Regions from separate parts of the Klebsiella sp. B345 genome, predicted to be linked through region 2. Evidence: predicted binding sites of a transcription regulator. Region 2 holds the regulator's gene; each other region holds the start of a gene.

Region 1 (3,283 bases), 1.1 Mb from region 2:
TGATGTCGAAATCGCCTCTGAATTCCGCTATCGCAAATCAGCGGTGCGCCGCAACAGCCTGATGATCACCCTCTCTCAGTCCGGTGAGACGGCGGATACCCTGGCTGCACTGCGTTTGTCAAAAGAGCTGGGTTACCTCGGTTCGCTGGCGATTTGTAACGTTGCCGGCTCTTCGCTGGTGCGTGAGTCCGATTTGTCGTTAATGACCAAAGCGGGCACCGAGATTGGCGTTGCTTCGACCAAGGCTTTCACCACTCAACTGACCGTGCTGCTGCTGCTGGTGGCAAAACTGGCGCGCCTTAAAGGTCAGGATGTGGCGATTGAGCACGATATCGTGCATGGTTTGCAGGCTCTGCCAAACCGTATTGAGCAGATGCTGTCTCAGGATAAGCGTATCGAAGCGCTGGCTGAGAGCTTCTCTGATAAGCACCATGCGCTGTTCCTTGGCCGTGGCGATCAGTACCCGATCGCTCTGGAAGGGGCGTTGAAGCTGAAAGAGATCTCTTACATTCATGCGGAAGCCTATGCGGCGGGCGAGCTGAAACACGGGCCTCTGGCGCTGATTGACGCTGAAATGCCGGTGATCGTCGTGGCACCGAACAACGAACTGCTGGAAAAACTGAAATCCAACATTGAGGAAGTTCGCGCCCGTGGAGGTCAGCTGTACGTCTTCGCCGACGGCGAGGCTGGATTCACCAGCAGCGACAACATGCACATTATCGAAATGCCGCATGTGGAAGAGGTGATTGCGCCGATCTTCTACACCGTGCCGCTGCAGCTGCTGGCGTACCACGTCGCGCTGATTAAAGGCACCGACGTTGACCAGCCGCGTAACCTGGCGAAATCGGTTACCGTAGAATAAAACAACACCTGTCGTGACAAGGGCCGCCAAATGGCGGCCTTTTTTTGTCATTTTTACCACTTTATTCATCGCCCCCAAACAAAATTCCCGGGCGCTGGTTTATGACAAAGCGTCATCTTCGACTACGATCTTACGTGTCATAAAAAGAAAATTTTCCTGCAATGTTTCGGTCATGAAAGAAATTAACATTATGATTTATATTGTTTTTATTTTTACGCGATCGCTGTCTTTTTGGGTGTCATAAAACTGTAATAATTCGTACATTTTACTGTCACCTCTTTGTCCTATTTTGCTCACCATAGCCTTGAAACAACAATTTACGAACCCAGCAGGAGACATTATGAACGTTATGCGTACCACCGTCGCAACAGTTGTCGCCGCGACCTTATCGATGAGCGCTTTCTCTGCTTTTGCAGCAGCAAGTCTGACTGGCGCGGGCGCAACTTTCCCTGCACCGGTGTATGCCAAATGGGCTGATACCTATCAGAAAGAAACCAGCAATAAAGTGAACTACCAGGGGATCGGTTCTTCCGGTGGTGTAAAACAGATTATTGCTAACACCGTTGATTTCGGTGCTTCTGATGCTCCTCTGTCTGATGACAAGCTGGCGCAGGAAGGCCTGTTCCAGTTCCCGACCGTGATCGGCGGTGTGGTGCTGGCGATTAACCTGCCTGGCGTGAAGTCTGGCGAGCTGGTACTGGACGGTAAAACGCTGGGTGATATCTACCTTGGCAAAATTAAGAAGTGGGATGATGAAGCGATCGCTAAACTCAACCCGGGCATGAAACTGCCTTCGCAGAACATTGCTGTGGTGCGTCGCGCTGACGGTTCCGGTACTTCCTTCGTGTTCACCAGCTACCTGTCAAAAGTGAACGAAGAGTGGAAATCTAAGATTGGCGCTGGCTCTACCGTTAACTGGCCGACCGGTCTGGGCGGTAAAGGCAACGACGGTATCGCTGCGTTCGTACAGCGTCTGCCAGGCTCCATTGGCTACGTAGAATACGCTTACGCTAAGCAGAACAACCTGGCTTATACCAAGCTGCTCTCCGCAGATGGTAAGCCGGTTAGCCCGACCGAAGATAACTTTGCTAATGCCGCAAAAGGCATCGACTGGAGCAAATCCTTCGCACAGGATCTGACCAACCAGAAAGGTGAAAATGCATGGCCGATCACTTCAACGACCTTTATCCTGGTTCACAAAGCGACGACCAAACCGGAGCAGACGGCAGAAGTGCTGAAGTTCTTCGACTGGGCGTACAAAAACGGCGGTAAAGAAGCTAACGCCCTGGATTACGCAACGCTGCCGGAAAGCGTGGTTGAGCAGGTTCGTGCTGCATGGAAAACCAACGTGAAAGACAGCAGCGGTAAAGCGCTGTACTAAATACCCGTCATACTTCGAGCCGCATCTGCGTTGGCTGCAACTCGAATTATTTAGGGTATAGCATTACGTTAGCCTGGAGGCACGCTAAAATGCGCGCTTCCAGGCCCAAACAGAAAGAGTAACTTATGGCTGCAACCAAGCCGGCATTTAACCCTCCGGGGAAAAAGGGTGACATAATTTTCAGCGTGCTGGTAAAACTGGCGGCGCTGATTGTGCTATTGATGCTGGGCGGCATCATCGTTTCCCTCATTATTTCTTCCTGGCCAAGCATTCAGAAGTTTGGTTTTTCCTTTTTGTGGACCAAAGAGTGGGATGCGCCAAACGAAATCTTCGGTGCGCTGGTGCCCATCTACGGGACGCTGGTGACCTCGTTTATTGCGTTACTGATTGCCGTTCCGGTGAGTTTTGGTATCGCACTGTTCCTGACCGAACTTTCTCCTGCCTGGCTGAAGCGTCCTCTTGGTATCGCGATTGAACTGCTGGCGGCTATCCCGAGTATTGTTTATGGCATGTGGGGCCTGTTTATCTTTGCCCCGCTGTTTGCCAAGTACTTCCAGGAGCCGGTGGGTAACGTACTGTCGACGATCCCGTTTGTCGGCGCACTGTTTGCTGGTCCGGCGTTTGGTATCGGTATTCTGGCCGCTGGCGTGATCCTCGCCATCATGATCATCCCGTACATTGCGGCGGTGATGCGTGATGTGTTCGAACAGACGCCGGTCATGATGAAAGAGTCGGCCTATGGTATCGGCTGCACCACCTGGGAAGTTATCTGGCGAATCGTGCTGCCTTTTACCAAGAATGGGGTAATTGGTGGGGTGATGCTGGGTCTGGGGCGTGCGTTGGGGGAAACCATGGCGGTAACCTTTATTATCGGCAACACCTACCAGCTGGATAGCGCGTCGCTGTATATGCCGGGCAACAGTATTACCTCCGCACTGGCGAATGAGTTTGCCGAAGCTGAAAGCGGCCTGCACGTGGCAGCGCTGATGGAGCTGGGGCTGATCCTGTTCGTGATTACCTTTATTGTTCTGGCCGCATCG
Region 2 (3,283 bases):
CCACCACCCGCAGCATCATCGGCACGTCAATTTTGTCATTCATCGCCAGCGACGGTGCGGCTTCAATACGCGACAGGGTTAGCAGCTGTTTGACCAGCCCTTCCATGCGCTGAGTTTGCTCGCGCATGGTATGCAGGGCTTTCTCGCGCGTCATCCCTTCCAGCACCTGTTCCTGCATCATCTCCAGATAGCCCTGCAGCACCGTCAACGGCGTGCGCAGCTCGTGGCTAACGTTGGCAAAAAAGTTGCGTCGCGCCCCTTCAAGCTGGTGCATCTGCGTGACGTCGCGTGCCACCATCAGCCACTGTTTGTCGCTGTAGGGCATCACGCGGATCTCCAGATGGCGAGCCGTATTCAGCACCAGATTGAGAGGTTTGGAGAAGTCTCTGTTTTTGAGGTAGTTGGCAAATTCAGGGTAACGCAGAAGGTTGAGAATGTTTTGTCCGCTGTCGTCCGGCCAGCGCAGATTCAGGATCTGCTGCGCCAGGCCATTACACCAGAAGATGGCCCCCTCCTCCGTCGTCAGCACCACCGCATCGGGCAACGACTCGGCCCCGCTACGAAAGCGTTTGATCAGACTGCCCAGCTCGCGTCGGCGCTTTTTATTACGCATTTGCATCTGGTGGAGGCCATACAGCAACGGTTCCCAGCTGCCGCTTCCCGGCGGCGGCGTCATGCTGCGGTCAACCCACAGCCACCACGACAGGCGCATCAGGTTCCAGAAATGCCATATCAGCAGGCCGGTCACCGCCGCTAACAAAAACCACGGCAGGTGACCAAAAATCGCCCCAAGGATCAGGGCCGGTATACAACATAAGAAAAGCTCAAGCGCCAGCCTTTTCCATGACAGCCGTTCCAGCACGGTTCACACTCCTGTCGACATTCAGAAACGAGCGGAGAAACGATACCCTGTGCCGCGAACCGTTTGTACCATCCGGTCATGGCCGCTAAGTTCCAGCGCTTTACGTAGACGACGAATGTGCACATCCACCGTTCGGTCTTCTACATACACGTTCGTACCCCAGACGTGATTCAGCAGCTGTTCGCGGCTGTACACGCGTTCCGGGTGGGTCATAAAGAAATGTAATAATTTAAATTCCGTTGGCCCCATGTCCAGCGGACTTTCACCGGTCATCACGCGATGCGAGGAAGGATCCAGGCTAAGGCCTTGCATTTCAATCACTTCTTCTACCGCCATCGGCGAAATTCGACGCATCACCGCTTTGATACGCGCCACCAGCTCTTTCGGTGAGAAAGGCTTGGTGATGTAATCGTCGGCCCCGGTTTCCAGGCCACGAACGCGGTCTTCTTCTTCGCCGCGTGCGGTCAGCATCACCACCGGAATATCCCGGGTCATCGCTTCGCGCTTCAGCTGTTTAATAAACTGCAGACCCGACCCGCCCGGCAACATCCAGTCAAGGAGAATCAAATCAGGCCAGGGTTCATTGAGTTGATTCACCGCACTGTCATAATCTTCCGCCTCGACGGGCTGAAAGCCGTTTTGCTCCAGAACAAAGCAGACCATTTCGCGGATCGGAGCTTCATCTTCAACGACCAGAATTCTTCTCGCCATTATTTACCCTGTGTTTTTTAGCCATCAGTATAGAGTGCGGCGTCATTATGCGTCAGTTTTGTGACAGATTTATGAAAAAAATGACCGTCTGATGATCGTAGATTTCGAATGATGACAAGGAGTAACCGACAATCCGATCGCGGCTCGGGGAGGCAACCTGAAGGATGAAGAATATATACCCAAAATTATTCGAGTTGCTTGTAGGCAGCAAGGCCGTGACAAATCGGTATTAACCGATTTGAACAGCGCTTGCGCTGGCCCGAAGGGTGAGCCTCATCATCAATGAGGCTCATAATCCCCAGGAGCTTACTCGGGTAAGTGACTGGGGTGAACGGGTGCAGCTAACACCCAAGCAACTTGAAGGATGAAGGGTATAATGCGCTCATGCTTTTTCGTCAGGAAATCATTATGCGCATCATTCATACCTCTGACTGGCACCTGGGTCAGAATTTTTACAGTAAAAGCCGTGCCGCCGAACATTCGGCCTTTCTCGACTGGCTGCTGTCCATTGCTCAGCAGCACGAGGTCGATGCCATTATTGTCGCCGGCGATATTTTTGATACCGGATCGCCTCCCAGCTACGCCCGCGAACTGTATAACCACTTTGTGGTGCAGCTTCAGCAGACCGGCTGCCAGTTGGTGGTGCTGGCCGGCAATCATGATTCGGTCGCGACCCTGAATGAATCCCGCGATATCCTGGCCTTTTTGAAAACCACGGTGGTGGCCAACGCGGGCCATGCCCCCTTTATCCTGCCCCTGCGTGACGGCACCCCCGGCGCTGTTTTTTGCCCGGTGCCTTTCCTGCGCCCACGCGAGCTGGTCACCAGCCAGGCCGGCCATTCAAGCGGCGAGAAGCAACAGCAGCTGTTAAGCGCTATCAGCGACTATTATCAACAGCAGTATCAGCAGGCCTGCGCCCTGCGCGGCGATCGGCCGCTGCCGATTATTGCCAGCGGTCACCTGACCACCGTCGGCGCCAGTAAAAGTGATGCCGTACGCGATATCTATATCGGTACCCTGGAAGCGTTCCCCGCCAGCCATTTCCCGCCGGTTGACTATATTGCACTCGGCCATATTCACCGGGCGCAGTTGGTTGGCGGCAACGAACATATTCGCTACAGCGGCTCACCGATTTCCCTCAGCTTTGACGAGACCGGGAAAAGTAAAAGCGTCAATCTGGTAACGTTTACTGACGGCTATCTGACAGACGTTAGCCCGCTGACGGTGCCGGTTACCCAGCCGCTGGCGGTCCTGAAAGGCGATTTCGCCAGCATCAGCGAACAGCTCACCCAGTGGCGGGACGCCCCAGCGAACCCCGTCACATGGCTGGATATTGAAATCACCAGCGACGAATACCTGCATGATATCCAACGTAAAATTCAGGCCCTGGCCGATGACCTGCCGGTGGAAGTACTGCTGGTCCGCCGCAGCCGCGCCCAGCGCGAACGGATCCTCGCCGGGGAACGCCGCGAAACGCTCAGTGAATTACGCGTGGAAGACGTGTTTGAACGCCGCCTGGCACAGGAAACGCTGGAAGAGACGCAGCAGCAGCGCCTGAAGCAGCTGTTTAACGAAACGTTGCATAGCCTGCACGGTGAGGAGCACCTGTGAAAATTCTGAGCTTGCGCCTGAAGAATATCAACTCGCTAAAAGGCGAATGGAAAATCGACTTCACCGCTGAACCGTTCTCCAGCAACGGGCTATTCGCCA
Region 3 (3,283 bases), 1.3 Mb from region 2:
CGTCGCCGATACCGCGTTCAACAAAGGTGTTTGTCGAGCCACGAGCGCCTGAATCCAGCACTTCAACATTCTTATACAGGGCCTTCACAAAGTCCTGAGCCTTAGCCTGGTCGCCGTTATTCTGGTGCAGGGCATAACCCCATGCCGCCAGGTAATTCCAGCGCGCGCCACCGGAGCTTTTCGGGTTTGGCGTAATGACCGACACGCCCGGTTTAATCAAATCGTTCCAGTCATGGATCTGTTTCGGGTTGCCTTTACGAACCAGAAACACGATGGTTGAGGTATAAGGTGCGGAGTTATCCGGCAGGCGTTTCAGCCAGTTTTTATCGATACGACCGCGTTCAGCGATCGCGTCAACGTCATAGGCCAGTGCCAGGGTGACCACATCGGCTTCAATACCGTTGATGACCGACGTCGCCTGCTTGCCTGAACCGCCGTGCGACTGACGAATAACCACGTTGTCGCCCGTTTCCTGTTTCCAGTGTGCGCTGAACGCTTTGTTGTACTGTTCGTACAGTTCGCGCGTTGGATCATAAGATACGTTTAATAACTGAATGTCTTTTGCCAGAACGCTGGCGGATGCCAGCAACAGAGTTAACCCAACGCCCCACTTATTCATCGCACCGCTCTCTTTATGTCGTGTTGTGATGGGATAAGCGTGCCAGAAAGCGAACCAATGATTAAAGAATAAAAAAAGATTGGCTATAACTTGAGAGTATATATAACGCGGGGAAATGCTTACCCTCCCCCGAACAGGAGAGGGTGAGGACGAGAGGGTTACACTTCTTCCATGCGACCCAGCAGTGCCTGCAGACGATCCTGCCAGCCCTGCTGCTGTTCTCTCAGCTGACCGTTTTCACGTTCCAGCTCTTCACGGCTGTGCTGTGCGCCCTGAACTTCCTGCGCCAGCGTGTTGTTTTTTTCTTTCAGCTCTTCGATTTCCATCTGTAACAGAGTGATGGTATCAATCGCCTGCTGTACTTTTGATTCTAATTTCTCAAACACTTCTAATGACATCGTCATACCTCTCCTGAACTTGCAAGGCGTTGATAGAGTACTATCCCGTACACGCCGTCCTTCAAGCTGCTTCTGCGTTAGCGGGTTCGCCCCGGTCGCTTACTACAGTAAGCGGCTGAGGATTCATTCGCTGGCCGTTTTGACGCATCCCGAATGATGTTGTGTACCTACGCGGTGACGCCTTAACGAAAATAAGCGCGCTACAGTGATCATGCTGTCGATTGTATGAATCCCCGCCGTCCCTGTCCAGCGACAACCCGCGTAGATCGCGGTTTGCAACACTTTTCAGTCTTTACCTGGCGCATTCGGCGCTTTTCCCCGGAACTTCTCCCGCAATTGTTAATCAATGGGTTAACAAAAATCGCCATCAAACTGTCTTTGATGTGTCACAACACGCGTTTATAGCGCGAAATCGCTCATTTTCTTGACGCAGTACACACATTTATATTTCGATATTTCTCGTTTTTGTTCGTTAACGATAAATTAACACTATGCCTACATGGCAGCGTGGTCGCTTGCGACCTTCATACATACCATAATCACCACTTCGCTTCAGGATTCGATATGAGCCAAACATCAACATTAAAAGGCCAATGCATCGCAGAGTTCCTAGGTACCGGGTTGTTGATCTTTTTCGGGGTTGGATGCGTTGCCGCATTAAAAGTGGCAGGTGCCAGCTTCGGTCAGTGGGAAATCAGCATCATCTGGGGTCTGGGGGTGGCCATGGCTATCTATCTGACCGCGGGTGTTTCCGGTGCACACCTCAACCCTGCCGTCACGATCGCACTGTGGCTTTTTGCCTGCTTCGACGGGCGTAAAGTTGTACCCTTTATCTTTTCTCAATTTGCCGGCGCCTTTTGCGCTGCAGCGTTAGTTTACGGGCTTTACTACAATCTTTTCTTCGATTTCGAACACAGCCACAATATGGTGCGTGGCAGCGTCGAAAGTCTTGAGCTGGCCGGTATCTTCTCCACTTACCCGAACCCACATATCAATTTTGTGCAGGCATTCGCGGTAGAAATGGTGATTACCGCTATCCTGATGGGCGTGATTCTGGCGCTGACCGACGATGGCAACGGTATACCGCGTGGCCCGCTGGCACCGCTGTTGATTGGTCTGTTAATCGCCGTCATCGGCGCATCAATGGGGCCGCTGACTGGTTTTGCCATGAACCCGGCACGTGACCTGGGGCCAAAAACGTTCGCCTGGCTCGCCGGCTGGGGTGACGTCGCCTTTACCGGCGGCAAAGATATCCCTTATTTCCTGGTGCCGCTGTGCGCGCCGGTGGTGGGCGCCGCACTGGGCGCGTTCAGCTACCGCAAGCTGATTGGCCGCCATCTGCCATGCGACACCTGCGTCGAGGAAGAGAAAGAGACCTCCTCTACAACGCAACACAACGCTTCGCTGTAATCTGACTACGGGACACATACTATGACCGACAAAAAATATATCGTTGCGCTCGACCAGGGCACCACCAGCTCCCGGGCCGTTGTGATGGATCATGATGCCAATATCGTCAGCGTATCGCAGCGCGAATTTGAACAAATTTATCCGCGACCAGGCTGGGTTGAGCACGACCCGATGGAGATCTGGGCTTCCCAAAGCTCCACGCTGGTTGAAGTACTGGCGAAAGCCGATATTAGCTCCGATGAGATTGCCGCTATCGGCATCACCAACCAACGCGAAACCGCCATTGTGTGGGAACGCGAAACGGGCAAGCCGATTTATAACGCGATCGTCTGGCAGTGCCGTCGTACCGCCGAGATCTGTGAGCAACTGAAGCGTGACGGGATGGAAGAGTACATCCGTCAGGCCACCGGCCTGGTGGTTGACCCGTACTTCTCCGGGACCAAAGTAAAATGGATTCTGGACCACATTGAAGGTTCACGTGAGCGCGCAAAACGCGGCGAGCTGCTGTTTGGCACCGTGGATACCTGGCTGGTATGGAAAATGACCCAGGGCCGCGTCCACGTGACCGACTACACCAACGCCTCGCGTACCATGCTGTTCAATATTAACGATCTGGACTGGGACGATAAGATGCTCGACGCGCTGGATATTCCGCGCGCCATGCTGCCGGAAGTACGCAAGTCTTCCGAAGTGTACGGTCAGACCAACATCGGTGGTAAAGGCGGTACGCGTATTCCTATCGCCGGCATCGCGGGCGACCAGCAGGCGGCACTGTTCGGCCAGCTGTGCGTTAAAGAGGGGATGGCGAAGAACACCTACGGTACCGGCTGCTTTATGCTGATGAATACCGGTGAGA

The links. The regulator PhoB, encoded in region 2, activates phosphate uptake and scavenging genes when phosphate is short. The targets are predictions, from matches to a motif close to CTGTCATAAAACTGNCNNAT.
Region 1: a site for PhoB is predicted at 1,098-1,117, ahead of pstS (phosphate ABC transporter substrate-binding protein PstS). Genes of this name have one in related genera too.
Region 3: a site for PhoB is predicted at 1,390-1,409, ahead of ACMYSO_RS13420 (MIP/aquaporin family protein). Genes of this name have one in related genera too.

What each region holds. Positions count from the first base shown of each region.
Region 1 is NZ_CP180443.1:2,970,693-2,973,975, reverse strand. It holds gene glmS (glutamine--fructose-6-phosphate transaminase (isomerizing)) at 1-862, shown strand, start outside; gene pstS (phosphate ABC transporter substrate-binding protein PstS) at 1,203-2,243, shown strand; gene pstC (phosphate ABC transporter permease PstC) at 2,369-3,283, shown strand, end outside.
Region 2 is NZ_CP180443.1:4,097,970-4,101,252, reverse strand. It holds gene phoR (phosphate regulon sensor histidine kinase PhoR) at 1-862, opposite strand, end outside; gene phoB (phosphate response regulator transcription factor PhoB) at 884-1,573, opposite strand; gene sbcD (exonuclease subunit SbcD) at 1,982-3,184, shown strand; gene sbcC (exonuclease subunit SbcC) at 3,181-3,283, shown strand, end outside.
Region 3 is NZ_CP180443.1:2,845,645-2,848,927, forward strand. It holds gene ACMYSO_RS13410 (sulfate ABC transporter substrate-binding protein) at 1-619, opposite strand, end outside; gene zapB (septal ring assembly protein ZapB) at 778-1,023, opposite strand; gene ACMYSO_RS13420 (MIP/aquaporin family protein) at 1,582-2,427, shown strand; gene glpK (glycerol kinase GlpK) at 2,449-3,283, shown strand, end outside.